Regions from separate parts of the Streptomyces sp. NPDC048278 genome, predicted to be linked through region 4. Evidence: riboswitches for the same ligand, from Rfam matches in the RefSeq annotation. Region 4 holds a riboswitch; each other region holds the start of a gene.
The links. A riboswitch is a leader RNA that binds a small molecule or an ion and turns the genes downstream of it on or off. The one in region 4 is predicted to bind cyclic di-AMP.
Positions count from the first base shown of each region.

Region 1: another riboswitch for cyclic di-AMP. It lies ahead of AB0D74_RS15485 (C40 family peptidase); the one in region 4 lies ahead of AB0D74_RS06075 (M23 family metallopeptidase).
Region 2: another riboswitch for cyclic di-AMP. It lies ahead of AB0D74_RS24415 (transglycosylase SLT domain-containing protein); the one in region 4 lies ahead of AB0D74_RS06075 (M23 family metallopeptidase).
Region 3: another riboswitch for cyclic di-AMP. It lies ahead of AB0D74_RS35930 (transglycosylase family protein); the one in region 4 lies ahead of AB0D74_RS06075 (M23 family metallopeptidase).

Region 1 is NZ_JBEZLP010000007.1:203,488-207,875, reverse strand. It holds gene AB0D74_RS15495 (ATP-dependent Clp protease proteolytic subunit) at 125-760, shown strand; gene AB0D74_RS15490 (hypothetical protein) at 768-1,076, shown strand; cyclic di-AMP (ydaO/yuaA leader) riboswitch at 1,438-1,622, shown strand; gene AB0D74_RS15485 (C40 family peptidase) at 1,626-2,099, shown strand; gene AB0D74_RS15480 (ATP-binding protein) at 2,134-2,592, opposite strand; gene AB0D74_RS15475 (helix-turn-helix transcriptional regulator) at 2,805-3,665, shown strand; gene AB0D74_RS15470 (DUF397 domain-containing protein) at 3,675-3,902, shown strand; gene AB0D74_RS15465 (8-amino-7-oxononanoate synthase) at 4,013-4,388, opposite strand, start outside.
Region 2 is NZ_JBEZLP010000014.1:36,802-41,189, forward strand. It holds gene AB0D74_RS24405 (DUF3455 domain-containing protein) at 1-394, opposite strand, end outside; gene AB0D74_RS24410 (polyprenyl synthetase family protein) at 410-1,420, opposite strand; cyclic di-AMP (ydaO/yuaA leader) riboswitch at 2,505-2,701, shown strand; gene AB0D74_RS24415 (transglycosylase SLT domain-containing protein) at 2,707-3,195, shown strand; gene AB0D74_RS24420 (HAD family hydrolase) at 3,241-4,047, opposite strand; gene AB0D74_RS24425 (ATP-grasp domain-containing protein) at 4,180-4,388, opposite strand, start outside.
Region 3 is NZ_JBEZLP010000027.1:127,512-131,899, forward strand. It holds gene AB0D74_RS35920 (cytochrome P450) at 1-453, shown strand, start outside; gene AB0D74_RS35925 (transglycosylase family protein) at 631-1,629, shown strand; cyclic di-AMP (ydaO/yuaA leader) riboswitch at 1,824-1,997, shown strand; gene AB0D74_RS35930 (transglycosylase family protein) at 2,002-2,685, shown strand; gene eno (phosphopyruvate hydratase) at 3,031-4,317, shown strand.
Region 4 is NZ_JBEZLP010000002.1:538,454-542,841, reverse strand. It holds gene AB0D74_RS06085 (PrsW family intramembrane metalloprotease) at 1-43, shown strand, start outside; gene AB0D74_RS06080 (aldo/keto reductase) at 135-1,079, opposite strand; gene AB0D74_RS06075 (M23 family metallopeptidase) at 1,316-2,353, opposite strand; cyclic di-AMP (ydaO/yuaA leader) riboswitch at 2,361-2,521, opposite strand; gene AB0D74_RS06070 (PP2C family protein-serine/threonine phosphatase) at 2,772-3,866, opposite strand; tRNA gene AB0D74_RS06065 (tRNA-Met) at 4,093-4,166, opposite strand; gene AB0D74_RS06060 (dihydrofolate reductase family protein) at 4,276-4,388, opposite strand, start outside.

The sequences.
Region 1 (4,388 bases), on a different contig from region 4:
GCACCCCGGACATCACATCTTGTTCGGCGACAGCGGAATCCCCACTCAATGATCTGTACGTCCTGTACATTTTCAACAGAAGGCTCGGCTCCCGGGCCGCCTCAGTCGCGAGGAGGGGTACGTCATGACCCGACCGTCCGCCCGCTACGTCCTGCCCGAGTTCACGGAACGCACGAGCACGGGGCACCGCACCATGGATCCGTACTCGAAGCTGCTGGAGGAGCGGATCGTCTTCCTCGGCACGCCCGTCGACGAGACGTCGGCCAACGACGTGATGGCGCAGTTCATGTACCTGGAGCACACGGCTCCGGAGCGGGACATCTCGCTGTACATCAACTCCCCGGGCGGGTCGTACAGCGCGATGGCCGCGATCTACGACACGGTCCAGTACGTGACCTGCGACGTGGAGACGGTCTGTCTCGGGCAGGCGGGGGCGTCGGCGGCGGTCCTGCTCGCGGCCGGCACTCCGGGCAAGCGGTCCGTGCTGCCCGGCGCGCGGATCGTGCTCCAGCAGCCGTCGCTGCCGCAACCGGTGCAGGGCCAGCCGAGTGATCTGGCCATCCAGGCGGCGGAGTTGGACCGGGTCCGGGCCATGATCGAACGAATGCTCGTCCAGCACACCGGGCGCACGGCGGACCAGGTGCACCAGGACCTGGAGCGGGACCTGGTCCTGGACGCGCCGGGTGCGCTGGCGTACGGGCTGGTGGACCGGGTCATGCCCGCCCGCCGTACCTCGCCCGGCCTGCCGGACGCGGGGTGAGCCGCCGATGCTGCCGCCGGAGCTGCCGCCGCTGCCCGCGCTGACCCGTGCCGAGGGCGAACTGATCGACCGTTACCTGGACGTGGTGGATCTGCTGGGCCGGATCAACCCGGCGCAGAACGAGGACACCTACCGCGGGCTGCGCGCCGCGCAGGCGCTGGTGCGCGCGGCGGCCGAGCTGCGCGACGCGCTCGCCCTGATGCATCTGCGGGGCGAGACGGAGCTCCACGGGGACACGCTGACACGCGCGTTGCGGGTGCTCGACGGCGAGCGCCGGACCGCTCGCGTCGTACTCCCGCCCGACTGCGTACGGTGACACCCTCCGGACGCCGGTGCGGCGCGTCGACGGAACGACCGGGCCCGAGCCGAAACGATCCAAAGGGGTTACCGCCGAACGGCGGAGCGTGGCGTGGTTTTACCTTCCCGTGGAGGCCGCTCAGGTTGCCCGCACGGGGGTGTCCGCGAACGGCTTTCGCGCAGGTCCGGGGCTACGCAGGGCAGTTGACGGAGAATCGAACACAGGGCTGTCCACCCGAACGGGTGGGTGGTGAGTAACCCCACAAATCCCCGATTCCGTTGGGATTTTCGGACACGAGTGCGTGAAGATCCCTGTCTGACGACAAGCCCCCGCCACAGCGGCGGGGCGGTCCGGGCGGACGCCGAGTCCTGCCGCCGCCCGGATTGACCCGTCGACAGAAGTGCATCGGCAGGAGTGGAGGACCCAAGCACGACGGGTCGCCGGCACGGTCGCGCCATGACCGAGCCGAGCAGCCCTTGGGGTGAAGCCGTGGTGACACGGCCGGGCAACTTCGCCAGCCCGAATCCGACAGGTCATCCTTCACAGGCGGCTGACGAAGGGTTGCGCATGACTGCGCTCAATCGTGTTCCGTCGCTGATGGCCCGGGCCGGTACGGCCTCGGCGCTGACCATCGCCGCCGTGGGCGGCTCGATCGTGATACCGGGCGTCGCCTCCGACGCCTCGGCCGCCACGATGGCGACGAAGGCACTGCAGATCGCCGCCTCGAAGAAGGGCTCGCCCTACAGGTGGGGCGCCACCGGACCGAACAGGTTCGACTGCTCCGGGCTGACGCTGTACTCGTTCAAGAAGGCGGGCAAGAAGCTGCCGCGTACGGCGGCCCAGCAGTACAACAAGACCCGTCACATCTCGGCCGGCAACCGCAAGGCCGGGGACCTGGTCTTCTTCCACTCGGGTTCCAGCGTCTACCACGTCGGCATCTACGCCGGGAAGGGAAAGATCTGGCACGCCCCGAAGACCGGGGACGTGGTGAAGCTCCAGAAGATCTGGACGCGCAGCGTCTGGTACGGCCGGGTCAGCTGACCCGCACCGACGGCCGGCCTGCAGGGGCTCGGGGCTACGGCTCCTGCTGGCCGGCCGCGGTGACGGTGCCCGCCGGGATCGTCCAGGGCAGTTCGATGGAGACGGTCTTGCCGCCCTCTCTGGTGGGGCGCACCCGGAGCTTGCCGCCGCACTCGGCGGTGAGCCAGCGGATGATGACCATGCCGCGCCCGTTGTCCTGCTGGACCGCGGCGGGGAGTCTCTTGGGGAAGCGCGGATGACTGTCCGTGACGCCGATGCGCAGCTGCTCGTCACGGTCGAGCACGAGGTCCACCGTGAAGGTGGGCGACTGCCCGAAGGTGTGCTGCACGGCGTTGGTGGCGAGTTCGGAGATGATGAGGCGGATGGTGTCCGCGGTTTCCGTCTCCGGTGGCAGGCCCCACTCCGCGAGGGTGTCCAGCGCGTAGGCGCGGGCGGCGGAGACCGAGGCGGGATCGCTCGGCAGAGTGACGGATGCTTCCAGGTGGTCTGCCATGGCGACGTCGTCCCTTTCCTCGGGACCGGAGTCCGACACAGTGCGGATGGTTCGAGTACGGTCCCGGACTGGTGCTTCTTCGCCAGACTGCCATTACCGGGCCGGTCACGGGGAGCGATCCACCAAGATATGCATATATCTGTCGCTCGAAGCGGTGAACTCTGCGACCTCAGACCGTATTTGGGCGGCTCGGAAGGAGTAAGGAGTAGCCCATGCAGAACGGTCCCGCGGTACGCCGCCGGAAACTGGGCGCCGAACTGCGCACATTGCGCACCGGCGCCGGCCTCACGAGCGGTGAGGCCGCCCGTCTGGTGGGCTGGCATCAGTCGAAAGTGAGCCGGATCGAGACCGGCGCCAGCGGTGTGAAACCGGCCGATGTGCGGTTACTCCTGGACGCCTACGGCGTGGTCGAGGGGCAACTGCGCGAGTTGCTGCTGGTGTTGGCGGGGTCGGAGGACACGGCGGGGCGGCACCACTGGTGGCACGCCTACCGTGGGGTACTGCCGCCCGCCTACCGCGATTTCATCAGTCTGGAGTCACAGGCCAGCGCGATGCGCACGCTGGAGACCCTGGTCGTGCCGGGGCTGCTGCAGACCCCCGAGTACGCGCGGGCGGTGACCCGGGCGGCCATGGACGCGCGGGCCGACGACTCCCTCGACACCCTGGTGGAGGTACGCCTGGCCAGGCAGGACGTGCTGCGCCAGGATCCGCCGCTGGAGCTGAGCGCGGTCCTGGACGAGGCGGTGCTGCGCCGGGAGGTGGGCGGTCCCGGTGTGATGGCGCGGCAGCTGGTGCGGCTGATGGAGGCGGCCCGGCTGCCCCAAGTACGGCTCCAGGTGCTGCCGTTCGCGGCCGGGGCGCATATCGGCATCACCGGGCCTTTCGTAATCTTCTCATTTCCGAGCACTTCTGATCTGGACGTGGTTGTTATCGACCAGTTGACGAGTAGCCTCTACCTGGAGCGGAAAGAAGACCTCCAGGCCTACACGGAGGCGTTCGACACGCTCCGGATCCACGCCCTTTCGCCCGAGGACTCGTTGGATTACATCGCCGCAATAGCTGACGGCGCGTAAGGAGGCACCATGACTGCACTGCCTCGGAACGTACCTTCAAGTGCTGATCTGCACGGACTGAGGTGGCTGCGCAGCAGCTACAGCACCGGAGCGAACAACTGCGTGGAGACGGCACGGCCGCGCTCCGGCCCCTCGGCCGGACTGCTCGCCGTGCGCGACTCCAAGGCTCCGGCCGGACCCGCCCTGCTCTTCTCCCCCGAGAGCTGGACGGGTTTCACGGCCGCGTTCGCCGGCTGATCAGCCCCAGAAGAGTCTGACCAGATACGAACGAAATCGATCAGACTCGTACCCATCCATCCCCGACTCCGTATCCGCTCGCGAGCCAGGCCCGGCCGTGTCACGCCGACTCATGGTCGTGTCTTGCCGATCACACGTACAGCGCGTTCGATCTCGGCCCCGGAGAGGTCCGCACGGGCGGTCAGCCTGAGCCGTGAGATGCCGTCCGGCACCGACGGCGGACGGAAACAGCCCACGGCCAGGCCTGCCGTCCGGCAGTCGGCCGCCCACCGCACGGCCTGCTCCGGGGACGGGGCCCGCACGGAGACCACCGCGGCGTCCGGACGTACCGCTTCCAGACCCGCGGCGGTCAGCCGTGCGTGCAGCTCCGCGGCCACCTCACGGGCCCGCGCCGCACGGTCCGGTTCGCGGCGCAGCAGCCGCAGGGCGGCCAGCGCCGCGCCCGCCGCCGCGGGGGCCAGGCCGGTGTCGAAGATGAACGTCCGG
Region 2 (4,388 bases), on a different contig from region 4:
CGGTATGACAGAACGGCGAAGGCGCCTTCCCCGACCCGTAGGGGTCGTGCGGTGAAGGCGCCTCCTGGCACGCGATGTGCCTGCGCGGATCACGTGCCGTGTCCGCTCGGTGCTGCACGAATTTGTAGTCCGCCCGGTAGGGGACGCCGACGACGGCGCCCGGGGTGCAGGTGCCGGCCGGGGCGACGCCGCCGACGGTGTCGAGGCGCAGGATCTCGCCGGTGCGGGCGAGCAGCCCGTGCTTCGTGGCGGTACGGGTGGCCTTGAGGTCGATTTCGGGGATGTCGCCGCTGCCGTTGGCCGTCTTGGCCGGGACGGCTCCGGTGACCGCGGTGCCGTCGGGTGCGACCGACTGCGGGGTACCGGAGTTCGGCGCGGTGAAGGAGTGGCGGATGCCGCCGAGCCTGGACTATCCGGCCCGGTGCACCACCGCGTCGCACAGCTCCACCAGCGCCGTCTTCGGGTCGCATTCCGGCAGCGGGCCCAGCGCGGCCCGCGCCTCCTCCGCGTACCGGACCGCGTCCCGGCGGGCCTGCTCCAGCGCCGGATGCGCCCGCAGCGCCGTCAGGGCCTCCGCATGCCGCGCGTCGTCCGTGAGGTCGGAGTCCAGCAGCTCGCACAGGGCGATGTCCTCGGCCAGCCCCAGCCTGGCCGCCCGCTCCCGCAGCCGCAGCACCGGAAGCGTGGGCACCCCCTCGCGGAGGTCCGTCCCCGGGGTCTTGCCGGACTCGCGGGAGTCGGAGGCGATGTCCAGCACGTCGTCGGCGAGCTGGAAGGCGACACCGAGCCGTTCGCCGTACTGGGTGAGGACGTCGACGACCGTCTCGTCGGCACCGGACAGCAGGGCGCCGAAGCGGCAGGAGACCGCGACCAGCGAGCCGGTCTTGCCACTGAGCACGTCGAGGTAGTGCTCGACCGGGTCACGGCCGTCCGACGGGCCTGCCGTCTCCAGGATCTGACCGGTCACCAGCCGCTCGAACGCGAGGGCCTGGACCCGGACCGCCTCGGGGCCGAGGTCGGCGAGGATCTGGGAGGCGCGGGCGAAGAGGAAGTCACCGGTGAGGACGGCGAGCGAATTGCCCCAGCGGGTGTTGGCGCTGTCGACACCGCGCCGCACGGCGGCCTCGTCCATGACGTCGTCGTGGTACAGCGTGGCCAGGTGGGTGAGCTCGACGACGACGGCCGACGGCACGACACCGGGCGCGTACGGGTCGCCGAACTGCGCGGCGAGCATCACCAGCAGCGGACGGAACCGCTTCCCGCCGGCCCGCACGAGGTGCTGCGCGGCCTCCGTGATGAAGGGGACCTCGCTCTTGGTGGCTTCTAGCAAGCCCTCCTCGACAGCCGTCAATCCGGCCTGGACATCGGCTTCCAGAGCCTGGTCCCGCACGCTCAGCCCGAACGGCCCGACGACGGTCACGAGGGGTCTCCTGTCTGCTGGTGTCTACTGGCGATTACACGGTTTGTCGATAGGTCGCTGCCATCACTCAAGTCAGCGTATCCGGTCAGGTTTCGATCACCGATAGCGCCCACGGTTACACCCCGGGCGCTATCGGATCACGACCGTTATGTTTTTGATCAGCTGATACGACCTGACATCCACTGACTTAACAGGAAGTGCGGGTAGTTGTCCCGAACCGGGACCCGGGCCGTGTCCCGGGCTACGTCCCCGGCCATGTCCCGGACCGGACCCCTCACCGGACTCTCCGGGCAACCGCCGCCCGCGAGCGGCCCTGCCTCCCCGGACCGACGTCACCTGCCCGGGGGTACCCGCTCCGCCGCCCGCCCAAGCCGACGGGGATACACGATGCACGAACGGCGGCACCGTGCACCCGCCCGTACACCGTTCCTCCACGAGACCCTGCACGACGACCTCCCCGATCCGCGCCCCCCGACCGCGCGCGTGACGCCCGGGCGCCCACGATGTCAACGACGTGCACTGCAGGGGAGGTTCCGCCCTCACGGTGGACACGCGCACCGGGCGCCGATTACCCGACACCCCCCTCGGTCGACGTGACGAGAATCACGCGCGCAGGCGACACCCCTCCCCCGACATCCGGACTTACCAACCGGCCGTCCCGGCCACCCCGTTGAACCCGACGAGCGCATGCGCGTACCGAAAAACCGACAATACGGACTATTCTCGATAATCGTCTGGATTGATTGCATCCGGGGAGGCAATCCGAACGAATGCGGGCGGGGCGCTATTCCCTCGACCCGGAGAAAAGCCGGATTCCACGAATCCCACATGTCCCAATTTGCCGTTATTGCGGATTCGTGAAGTAGGTCACGTGAGCCCGGGCGTCACAGGGGCCATTAGGGGACCCTTCCTCCCCTTTCCCCGCAAGCCAGTTGAGGGTTGGCAACCGCAAAGGATCAAGTGCCCCATACGGCACAGATCAAGGTCAATCGGCATGTTGTGTGAATCAGCCTCTTGTTCCGGACATGTGCTCTCGCATACGTTCCGCCTCGCCGGGCGGACGCCGAATCCTGCCGCCGCCCGTAGTGACCCATCAACGAGTTCATTCGCATGGCAGGAGCGGGGGACCCAGGTAAGTCGCCGGACCGGGCGGCCGACGTCACAGGACGGACGTCGTTCCGGAACGGCTAGGGGTGAAGTCGCATCGCCTTCGGGCGGTGCGGCCGGGTACTCCCCAGGCCCGAACCCGACAGCTCACCTCGCAGGCGACGGAGAGGAACTTCGCCATGCCTGCTGCCGCTCAGCACCGCCGTACCCGCCGCAACCGCATCGTCCGCACGCTCGCCGTCGTCGGCACCGGTGCCGCCGTCCTCGCCCTGCCGCTCATCGGGGCGACGGCCGCGTCCGCCGCCGGCTCCTCCACCACGACTGCCTCGACGACCCTCGCCGGGTACCCGAACAACCTCGACGGCTGGATCCGCGAGTCGCTCGCGATCATGCGGGAGAAGAACATCCCGGGCACCTACAACGGCATCTACCGCAACGTGATGCGGGAGTCCTCCGGCAACCCGCAGGCCATCAACCTCTGGGACTCCAACGCGGCCAAGGGCATCCCGTCCAAGGGCCTGCTCCAGGTGATCGACCCGACGTTCAAGACCTACCACGTGGACGGCACGTCGTTCGACGTCTACGACCCGGTCGCGAACATCACCGCCGCCTGCAACTACGCAGCCGCGCGGTACGGCTCGATCGACAACGTCCACGGCGCGTACTGACCGACGTCCGTTCGACGACCCTTCGACGTCCTTCGCCGTCCTAGGTCAGTCGAAGAGTCTTTCGAGGACGACGGCGATGCCGTCGTCCTCGTTCGACGTGGTGATCTCGTCGGCCACCGCCCTGAGTTCGGGGTGGGCGTTGGCCATCGCCACCCCGTGGGCCGCCCATTCGAACATCGGGATGTCGTTGGGCATGTCACCGAAGGCGATGGCCTGTTCGGGGCTCAGCCCCAGACGGTCGGCGGCCAGCGCGAGCCCGGTCGCCTTGGTCACCCCGCACGGCTGCAGTTCGACGGTCCCCGGCCCCGACATCGTGACCGTCGCGAGCGATCCGACCACCGAGCGGGCCGTCGTCGTCAGTTCGTCGTCGGACAGGGTGTGGTGGCGCAGCAGCACCTTGCTGATGGGCGCGCACCACAGGTCGTCGCGCCGGGCGACGCGCAGGGCGGGCAGCGTGGGGTGGGGCATCAGGTAGCCCGGCTCGATGAGCGTGAGCCCGTCCACGCCGTCCTGGTCGACCGCCGCGTACACCTGGCCGATCTCGGCCTCGATCTTGCCGAGTGCGGTCTCGGCCAGCTCCCGGTCCAGGGTGACCGACCACAGCAGCCGGTTCGCCCCGGCGTCGTACACCTGCGCGCCCTGACCGCAGACGGCGAGTCCCGTGCAGCCGAGGTCGTCGAGGAGCGGGCGCACTCTCGGGGCAGGACGGCCGGTCACCACGAGGTGGCGGGCACCGGCCCGGCCGGCACGCCCGAGCGCGGCGAGCGACCGTTCCGAGAAGGTGTCGTCGCCGCGCAGCAGCGTGCCGTCCAGGTCGGTGGCGATCAGTGAGTACGGGGAGGGTGCGACCATGATCAGAGAATACGGACAGCGCGGCCCCGGGACTCACTGTGCGTTTCGGCCTCAAGTGGCGCCCGCCGCCTCCGTGATGGGGCCGCTGTCGGTGGCGGGCGTGTTGTTTTCCGGGATGCCCGACGGCTGTGCCTACTTCGTGGCGGCACTGGAGCCGCGGCGGTTGGTGCGCCACAGCTGGTAGAGGTGCTTGGCGCCCGGACGCACGAAGCGGGCGAGCATGGTGACGAACGGCAGCGGATCGTCGCCCGCCAGCCAGGCCAGCTCGGTCCCGCTCGGCCGCTTCGGTGCGTGCGGTGTCGTGTAGCCGCTGCGGCGGTAGGCAAGGAGGGCGGGCAGGT
Region 3 (4,388 bases), on a different contig from region 4:
CGGGCCCGCCTGCAGGAGTCCCTGGCCGCCGGCGAGCGCGGGCTGCTGGAGACCGGCGTCGAGGAACTGCTGCGCTACGACGGGCCGGTGGAGCTGGCCACCTGGCGGTTCGCCACCGAGCCGGTCGCCATCGGCGGGCAGCACATCGCGCCCGGCGACCCGGTCCTGGTCGTCCTGGCCGCGGCCGACCGGGACCCGGAGCGGTTCGCCGAGCCGGACACCCTCGACCTCGCCCGGCGGGACAACCAGCACCTCGGGTACGGCCACGGCATCCACTACTGCCTGGGCGCCCCGCTCGCCCGCCTGGAGGGGCAGACCGCACTCGCCGGTCTCCTGACCCGCCTTCCCGACCTGCGACTCGCCGTGGACGAGAGCGAGTTGCGGTGGCGCGGCGGGCTCATCATGCGCGGGCTGCGCACGCTCCCCGTGGAGTTCACGCCCACCGGCCGCTGAAGCCTCCACCTGCCCCTACGGGCAAAAGATGACCAGCGTTCAAGTCTGTGATCTTCACGTGATCTACGCGGCATTAACTTGTGACAAGTGATCGTCTGCCGATACGTTCACCCATCAGCACGGCGCCCTTGCGGGACCCGCCGTGCCGGTCACCGCTGTCGCTCGAAAGGTTTCCGCATGCTCTCCGGGAACGGTCGTCACCGTCGCCCCCGCCAGGCTCCGGCGCTCCTCGTCGCGGCCGGGGTGACCGGCTCCGCCATCGCCCTCCCGCTCCTCGGTGCGGTGAACGCCAGCGCGGCCGACGGCTCCACCTGGGACCAGGTGGCCGAGTGCGAGAGCGGCGGCTCCTGGAGCGCCGACAACGGCACCGGCTACTACGGCGGCCTCCAGATCTCCCTGGACGACTGGAGCGAGTACGGGGGCCTGGAGTACGCCGGCACCCCCGACCAGGCGAGCCGTTCGCAGCAGATCGCGGTCGCCGAGAAGATGCTCGCCGACCAGGGCACCAAGGCCTGGCGGACCTGCGCCCTGATCGCCGGACTCTCGTCCGACGACGCGTCGGTGAACGTCGACACGGGCCTCGGCGACTCGAGTGATTCGTCCGGTTCCTCCGACTCGTCGGACTCGTCCTCCGGGCTGTCGGACTCGTCCTCGTCCTCCGGTGCCGACTCCTCCTCGGGTGCCGCGGACTCCGGGAGCGAGTCCGCGACCCCCTCGCCGAGCGCGAGTGCCGACAGCGGCTCCAAGTCGGACGACTCCGGCAAGTCCAGCAAGACGGACAAGCCGGAATCATCCAAGTCCGGCTCCGACTCGGAGGCTTCGAAGGCGAGCGGGAGCCCCGATGCCGTCGAATCCGACGACTCGGACAATTCGTGGCAGACCGGAGGCTCTTGGAGCCTGGTCGACACGGGTGCCGTCAGCAGCGGCGGCAAGCACCGTGGCGGCTCGGCGGACGAAAGCGTGACAAACGGTCAGAGCGCCTCCTCCTCCGGCCGGCACGCCTCCTCCGGCAGCGGCACCTACACCGTCCGCGACGGCGACACCCTCGCCTCCATCGCCGACTCCCTTGACCTCGACGGCGGATGGCGCGCGCTCTACGACGCGAACAAGGCCGACATAGGCGCCGACCCGAACGCCATCACCGCCGGTCAGACCCTGAAACTCGGCAGCGAATAGGGCGAAAAGCGGCGGGAGTTGGCGCCCCGCTTCGAGTTGAATGTCCGTTTTGGTGAAAGTGTGGGATGAGTCTCAGAAGCCCTGATCATCTTTGAAATTCACCGGATCGCCTGTTTACGGTCAAGGCCGCTCGTCACCACGAGCCCCGGCCGTCGCAACGCCGAGTCCTGCCAGCGGCCGTCCGGGAACAGTCGTCGCGTCATGCGCCGTAGGCAGGAGCGGGGGACCCAAGGTAAGTGCCGGGACCGGTGGTTGAGGCCGCCGATCCGGCTCGGGGTGAAGCCGCGCACCGACACACGGTGTGCGGCCGGGCAACTCAACCGGCCCGAACCCGACAGCTCACCTCGCAGGCGTCGGTGAGGGGATCGATCCATGCTGTTCTCCGGCAAGGGCAAGCACCGCCGTCCGTCCAAGGCCGTCCGCGCCATCGCCGTCGCCGGCGTCACCGGCGTCGCCGTCGCCGCGCCGCTGATGGCGGCCGGCAGCGCCTCCGCCGCCACCGCCTCCGAGTGGGACACCGTCGCCCAGTGCGAGTCCGGCGGCAACTGGTCCATCAACACCGGCAACGGCTACTACGGCGGTCTCCAGTTCTCCGCCTCCACCTGGGCCGCGTACGGCGGCACGCAGTACGCCGCGCAGGCCAACCAGGCCAGCAAGGCGCAGCAGATCACGATCGCCGAGAAGGTCCTCGCCGCGCAGGGCAAGGGCGCCTGGCCGGTCTGCGGCACGGGCCTGTCCGGCGCCGCCTACACCGGCGGCAGCGCCGGCTCGACCAGCTCCTCGTCGAGCAGCAGCACCAGCACCCGCTCGACCGACACCCAGGCCGCCTCCCGCTCCGCCGAGCGCCCGGCCGCCAAGAAGACCGTCACCACCCCGACCGGCAAGAAGGTCAAGAAGGGCGACGGCGAGTACAAGGTCGTCAAGGGCGACACCCTCAGCTCGATCGCCGAGAAGCACAAGGTCAAGGGTGGCTGGCAGGCGCTGTTCAAGCTGAACAAGGACATCGTCGACGACGCCGACTTCATCTACCCGGGCCAGCAGCTGCACCTGAAGTAAGACCCAGCTGAACCACAGCCCCCACACAGCCGTGGTCCTCATAGTGGGGACCACGTGAGGGTCACCCCCGTCCCCCACGAGCCCCCGCTCCGGTGCGTTTTCCCCCGAACGCACCGGAGCGGGGTTTCTCTTTGCGTCGGGCTCCGTGGCCCGCTCTTCTTCCGTTCTTCATCGGGACCCCCTTTGTTCCGCACGTGAACAATGAGTACCGTCTGTGTGTCCACGGGCCGGTCGGTCGTGCCGGCCGACGGCCCTTGGACGGTTAGGCTCTAGTCGCAAGGCTGAGCAAGGGCCGACGAGGCCCGCGTGCGCCCCGCACAACCAGCGTCACATCCCAAGAAGGAGATGCTCGTGCCGTCCATCGACGTCGTCGTAGCCCGGGAAATCCTGGACTCCCGAGGCAACCCCACGGTCGAGGTCGAGGTCGGCCTCGACGACGGCAGCACGGGTCGTGCCGCCGTTCCGTCCGGCGCCTCCACCGGTGCCTTCGAGGCCATCGAGCTCCGTGACGGCGACCCCAACCGCTACCTGGGCAAGGGTGTCGAGAAGGCCGTCCTCGCCGTCATCGAGCAGATCGGCCCGGAGCTCGTCGGCTACGACGCCACCGAGCAGCGCCTGATCGACCAGGCCATGTTCGACCTGGACGCCACCGACAACAAGGGCTCGCTCGGCGCCAACGCCATCCTCGGCGTCTCCCTCGCCGTCGCGCACGCCGCCTCCGAGGCGTCCGACCTGCCGCTCTTCCGCTACCTCGGCGGCCCGAACGCGCACCTGCTGCCCGTCCCGATGATGAACATCCTCAACGGCGGCTCGCACGCGGACTCCAACGTCGACATCCAGGAGTTCATGATCGCCCCGATCGGCGCGGAGTCCTTCTCCGAGGCGCTGCGCTGGGGTGCCGAGGTCTACCACACGCTGAAGAAGGTCCTGAAGAGCAAGGGCCTGGCCACCGGCCTCGGCGACGAGGGCGGCTTCGCCCCGAACCTGGAGTCGAACCGCGCCGCGCTCGACCTCATCCTGGAGGCGATCAAGCAGGCCGGTTACGTCCCCGGCGAGCAGATCGCGCTCGCGCTCGACGTCGCCGCGTCCGAGTTCTACAAGGACGGCAAGTACGAGTTCGAGGGCAAGTCCCGCTCGGCCGCCGAGATGACCGAGTACTACGAGGAGCTCGTCGCCTCCTACCCGCTGGTCTCCATCGAGGACCCGCTGTTCGAGGACGACTGGGCCGGCTGGAAGGTCCTCACCGACAAGCTCGGCGACAAGGTGCAGATCGTCGGCGACGACCTGTTCGTCACCAACCCGGAGCGCCTGGCCCGCGGCATCGAGGAGGGCACCGCCAACGCCCTGCTGGTCAAGGTGAACCAGATCGGTTCGCTCACCGAGACCCTGGACGCCGTCGAGCTCGCCCAGCGCAACGGCTTCAAGTGCATGATGTCGCACCGCTCCGGCGAGACCGAGGACGTCACCATCGCCGACCTCGCCGTCGCCACCAACTGCGGCCAGATCAAGACCGGCGCCCCGGCCCGCTCCGAGCGCGTCGCCAAGTACAACCAGCTGCTGCGCATCGAGGAGATCCTCGACGACGCGGCGGTGTACGCGGGCCGCAGCGCCTTCCCGCGCTTCAAGGGCTGAGCCCGCTAGAGGGTAAGGCTTAGCCAGTCGTACGTACGTCCCCGTACCCGGTCCCGTACCGTGTCCGGGGA
Region 4 (4,388 bases):
GGCCTACACGGCCTATCCGGCCTACAACCCGTACCGGAGTTAGCGCTTCGGGCTGCGGGGGATTTCGGCACCGCCGAGATGCGCCGCGGAGGCCGGGCGCCGGTGCGGCGGAAAAGAACGAAAGGCGGCAGCCGTCAGGCGGAGGCCGTCGTGAGCTGGGCCAGTTCCCGGTCCGTCAGTGTCAGGTCCGCCACGCCCAGCAGGGGCGGGAGCTGGTCGAGGGTGCGGGCCGAGGCGATCGGGGCCGTGATGGTGGGCTGGGCCGCCAGCCAGGCAAGGGCGACCGTGGGGATCGGGGCCTCGTGGGCCGCGGCGATCTCGTCCAGGGCCGCAAGGACCTTCTGGCCGCGCTCCGACTCCGCGTACTGGGCGGCGCGGCCCGCTCGCGCGCTGTCGACGGTCGTACCGGGGCGGTACTTGCCGGTGAGGAAACCGGCGGCCAGCGAGAAGTAGGGGATGGCCGCGAGGCCGGTGCGGGAGGCCAGGTCCTGGAGCGGGCCCTCGTAGGTGTCGCGGGAGACCAGGTTGTAGTGGGGCTGGACGGCGACGTACCGGGCGAGGCCCTCGCGGTCGGAGAGGTCCAGGGACTCCTGGAGCCGCTCCGGCGTGATGTTGGACGCGGCGACGTGCCGCACCTTGCCCGCCCGCACCAGCTCGTCCAGCGCGCCGATGATCTCCTCGACCGGGACCTCGGGCTGGTCGAAGTGCGTGTAGTACAGGTCGATGTGGTCGGTGCCGAGACGGCGCAGGGAGGCGTCGGCGGCGGCCTTGATGTTGGCGGCGGACAGGCCGGGATACTCGGGGTGCTGGCTGACCTTGGTCGCGATGACGACGTCGTCGCGGTTGCCGCGCGCCTTGACCCACTTGCCGATGATCGTCTCGGACTCGCCGCCCTTGTTGCCCTCGATCCACGCCGTGTACGAGTCGGCTGTGTCGACGAAGTTGCCGCCCGCGGCGGCGTACGCGTCGAGGACGGCGAAGGAGGTGGCCTCGTCGGCGGTCCAGCCGAAGACGTTGCCGCCGAGGGCGAGCGGGAAGACCTCGAGGTCGGAAGAGCCGAGTTTGCGAAGAGCAGTCATGCTCCACTTCAACACGGGCCGCCTGGTGACCCATCCCGTGTTTTACGAAGGTCTCGTAAAAGCGGAAGCCACGGCTCGGCACACCGGCGGCCCTGACGCCGGGGGGTTGCCGTCAGGGCCGCCGGGGGCCGGTGGGCGCGGTCCGAATCCGCGTCCGGTCAGTCTGAGATCCGGTCGGTCCCAGATCAGATCGGTCTCAGATCAGATCGGTCTCAGGTCAGTCGGGCCAGGTCGGGTCAGGGGTTGAGGCCCTTGCCGCGCAGCCAGGTCATCGGGTCGATGGCGGTGGCCTGCCCGTTCGGGTGGACCTCCAGGTGGAGGTGCGGGCCCGTCACGTTGCCGGTGGCGCCGACGCGGCCGATGACGTCGCCGGTGGCGACCTTCTGGCCGACCTTGACGCCGATCGAGGACTGGTGGCAGAACCACAGCTCGGTGCCGTCGTCGAGGGTGATGATCGTGCGGTAGCCGTAGGAGCCGGCCCAGCCCGCCTCGGTGACCGTGCCGCTGTGCACGGCCTTGATCAGCGTGCCGGTGGGCGCGGCGAAGTCGAGGCCGGTGTGGTAGCCGGAGGCCCACATCGAGCCGGCCTGGCCGAACGTGCCGGTGATCGTGTACGAGACGACGGGCAGCGTGTACTGCTTGGCCAGCTCGGCGAGGCGGGCCTGCTCGGCCTTCTCCTTCGCGGAGGCCTCGGCCTTCTGCTTGGCGTCGGCGGCCTGGGTCGCGGCGGCCTTCTCCGCCCTGGCCTCGGCGTCCGCGACCGCCTTGTCGGCGGCGGCGACGGCCTTGGCGCTGGCCTTGGTGTCGAGCTGGCTCTGCTGCTGCGCGGCCTGCGCGATGATCCGGCTGCGCAGCGCCTCGCCGGCGTCGGACGACGAGGAGTCCGCGTCGGTGGCGGTCGTCGTGGTGACGCTGCTGAGCGCGGTCTGGGTGGCCTGGTGGCCGCTGCCCTCGCCGAGCAGGGCGTCGACGGAGGAGGGCAGGTCGGGCAGCGAGATGGAGACCGGCGGCTTGCCGGTGTTGGCGCTGGCCATGCCGCCCGCACCGACGGCGGCGATCACGCCGACGCCGAGAACCGTGGAGCTGCGGGCGAGCCCGCCGCCCTTCTGCTTGGCGACCCGGTGCCGGCCGCGTACCGCGGAGAGGGACTCCTCGGTGGGGTTCCACTCCTCGAACGGGCCCTCGTCGGTGCGGTAGCCGCCGTAGCCGAAGGTCTCGGGCTGACGCTGGCTGGGCACGAACGGGGCTGTAGGAGCAGGCGGGTTGGACGCCACGCGGGCGCACTCCTTTCCTTCCGCTGCCTACCGGGTTAGCTGACGGGTTCGGAGCGGGAAGGTCTCCTACGCGCGTATACCGGCCGTTTCCTACCCGGCGGTAGCCGTGCGATTCACCCCATGGTGGTGGTTCCCCGGTTCCCTTGCGGGATTCGGCGCGTGCGCACGGAGCCGTCGCGGGTGACGGCTGGGACGACCGCGCTGCGTTATCGAACGTTAATAGACGCGGCTACCAGATTCCAAGCAGTTCGTCTTGATCATTAAGCTTTCAAAGCATGGACTTACCTGCCACGACCGGTCAAAAACGGTCGAGTCGGCGGTGCACGCTGCTCAGCTCAGGAGTCACACAGGTTTTGATGGTGACTCAGTTGTTATGCGCAGGGCGGTCGTCCGGACACCCACCGTGACCGCGCGCCGCTCAGGGCCGCCGTACGGCGAGCAGCGCCATGTCGTCCGTCAAGCCGCCGCCGGTGTGCCGGCGCACCTCGGCCGCGATCCGGTCCACCAGAGGGCCGGGGGCGGTGACGGTACGGCCGGCCAGCCGCCGCTCCGGGTCGTAGAACCGGCCGTGCGCGTCCCGCGCCTCGGAGAGGCCGTCGGTGTGCAGCAGCAGCGTGGCCCCGCTCGGGAACGCGTACTCGGCCGCCCGGTCGGGCCACGCGCCCAGCCCGCCCATCCCGAGCGGCAGCGCGGCCTCCGGTGCCCGCAGCGGGCGCACCTCGCCGTCGCCGAGCAGCAGCAGGGGCGGCGGATGACCGCGGTTGACGAGCCGGAGCGTGCCGTCGCCGTGCGGGAGTTCGGCGAGTACGGCGGTGGCGAACCCCTCGTCGGCGACGATCCCGCCGCGCCGCACGCCCTCGCGCACCAGCGCCCGCTCCAGCCGTCCGGCGACCGCCTCCAGCGTGGCCTCCTGCTCGGCGGCCTCCCGGAACGCGCCGATGAGCACGGCGACGGCGGCGACCGCGCCGGTCCCCTTGCCGCGCACGTCGCCGACGACCAGCCGCACGCCGTACGGGGTGTCCTGGACGGCATACAGGTCGCCGCCGATGAGGGTGCCCTCCTGGGCCGCCTGGTAGCGGGCGGCGATCTCGAAGCCGCCGATCCGCTCGGCGGGCTCGGGCAGCACGGCGCGCTGGGCGGCCTCGGCGACCTCGCGGGCGGAGGCGAGGCGCTGGTCGCCGATCCGGACGATCCGGTTGATGCCGGCGGCGAGGACGGCGACGGTCGCCACCGTGACGATCTCGGTGACAGCGTCGGCGTCCGGGACAACAGAGGACCGCGCGTGCACGGCGTACGTGGCGAGCAGCGCGGCCAGACCCGTGAGGAGGGTGGTGCGCAGGGAGGCGAGCGGCGCGGCGATCAACGGGGCGGCCGTGAAGAAGGGGACCGCGGTGAAGGCCGCGGGGGTGAGGACGTCGTAGCAGACACCCGTGCAGATCAGCAGCGCGGGCAGGATGCGGGCGAGGGTGCGGGCGGACACCGGGCCGCGCCGCTCCGCCTCTCCACGGCCCACCACACGACCCCCCTGATGCACCACGTGTCCGACGTGCTCGACGCGCTCGACATGCCTGACGTATTCGATGGGTTCGATGCCTGTCCGTCCAGGTTTGCGGCTGTGGGCGGGTGAAGCGACTGGTGTGGGCCGGGCGGATGAGTACGGGCGGGTGGGGAGAGGCACCTGCACCCGGATATGACTCAGGGCCGGAATCCTCGAATCGGATTCCGGCCCTGGGTTTCAGTAGCGGGGACAGGATTTGAACCTGCGACCTCTGGGTTATGAGCCCAGCGAGCTACCGAGCTGCTCCACCCCGCGTCGGTGAAACCAGCATACGCCATCGGAAGAGGTGAAGTCACACGGGTTACTTCCGGTGGACGCCACGGGTCAGCTCAGGTCAGATCAGGTCCGCTCAGGTCAGGTCCGCTCAGGTCAGCAGATGCCCGTTGGGCGCCTTCGCCTCTCCCTCGTACTCCCCGAGCACCAGCACCGCCACCCCGGCCTCCCGCAGCGCCCCCGTCCCGTCGGCCGCCGTCACGA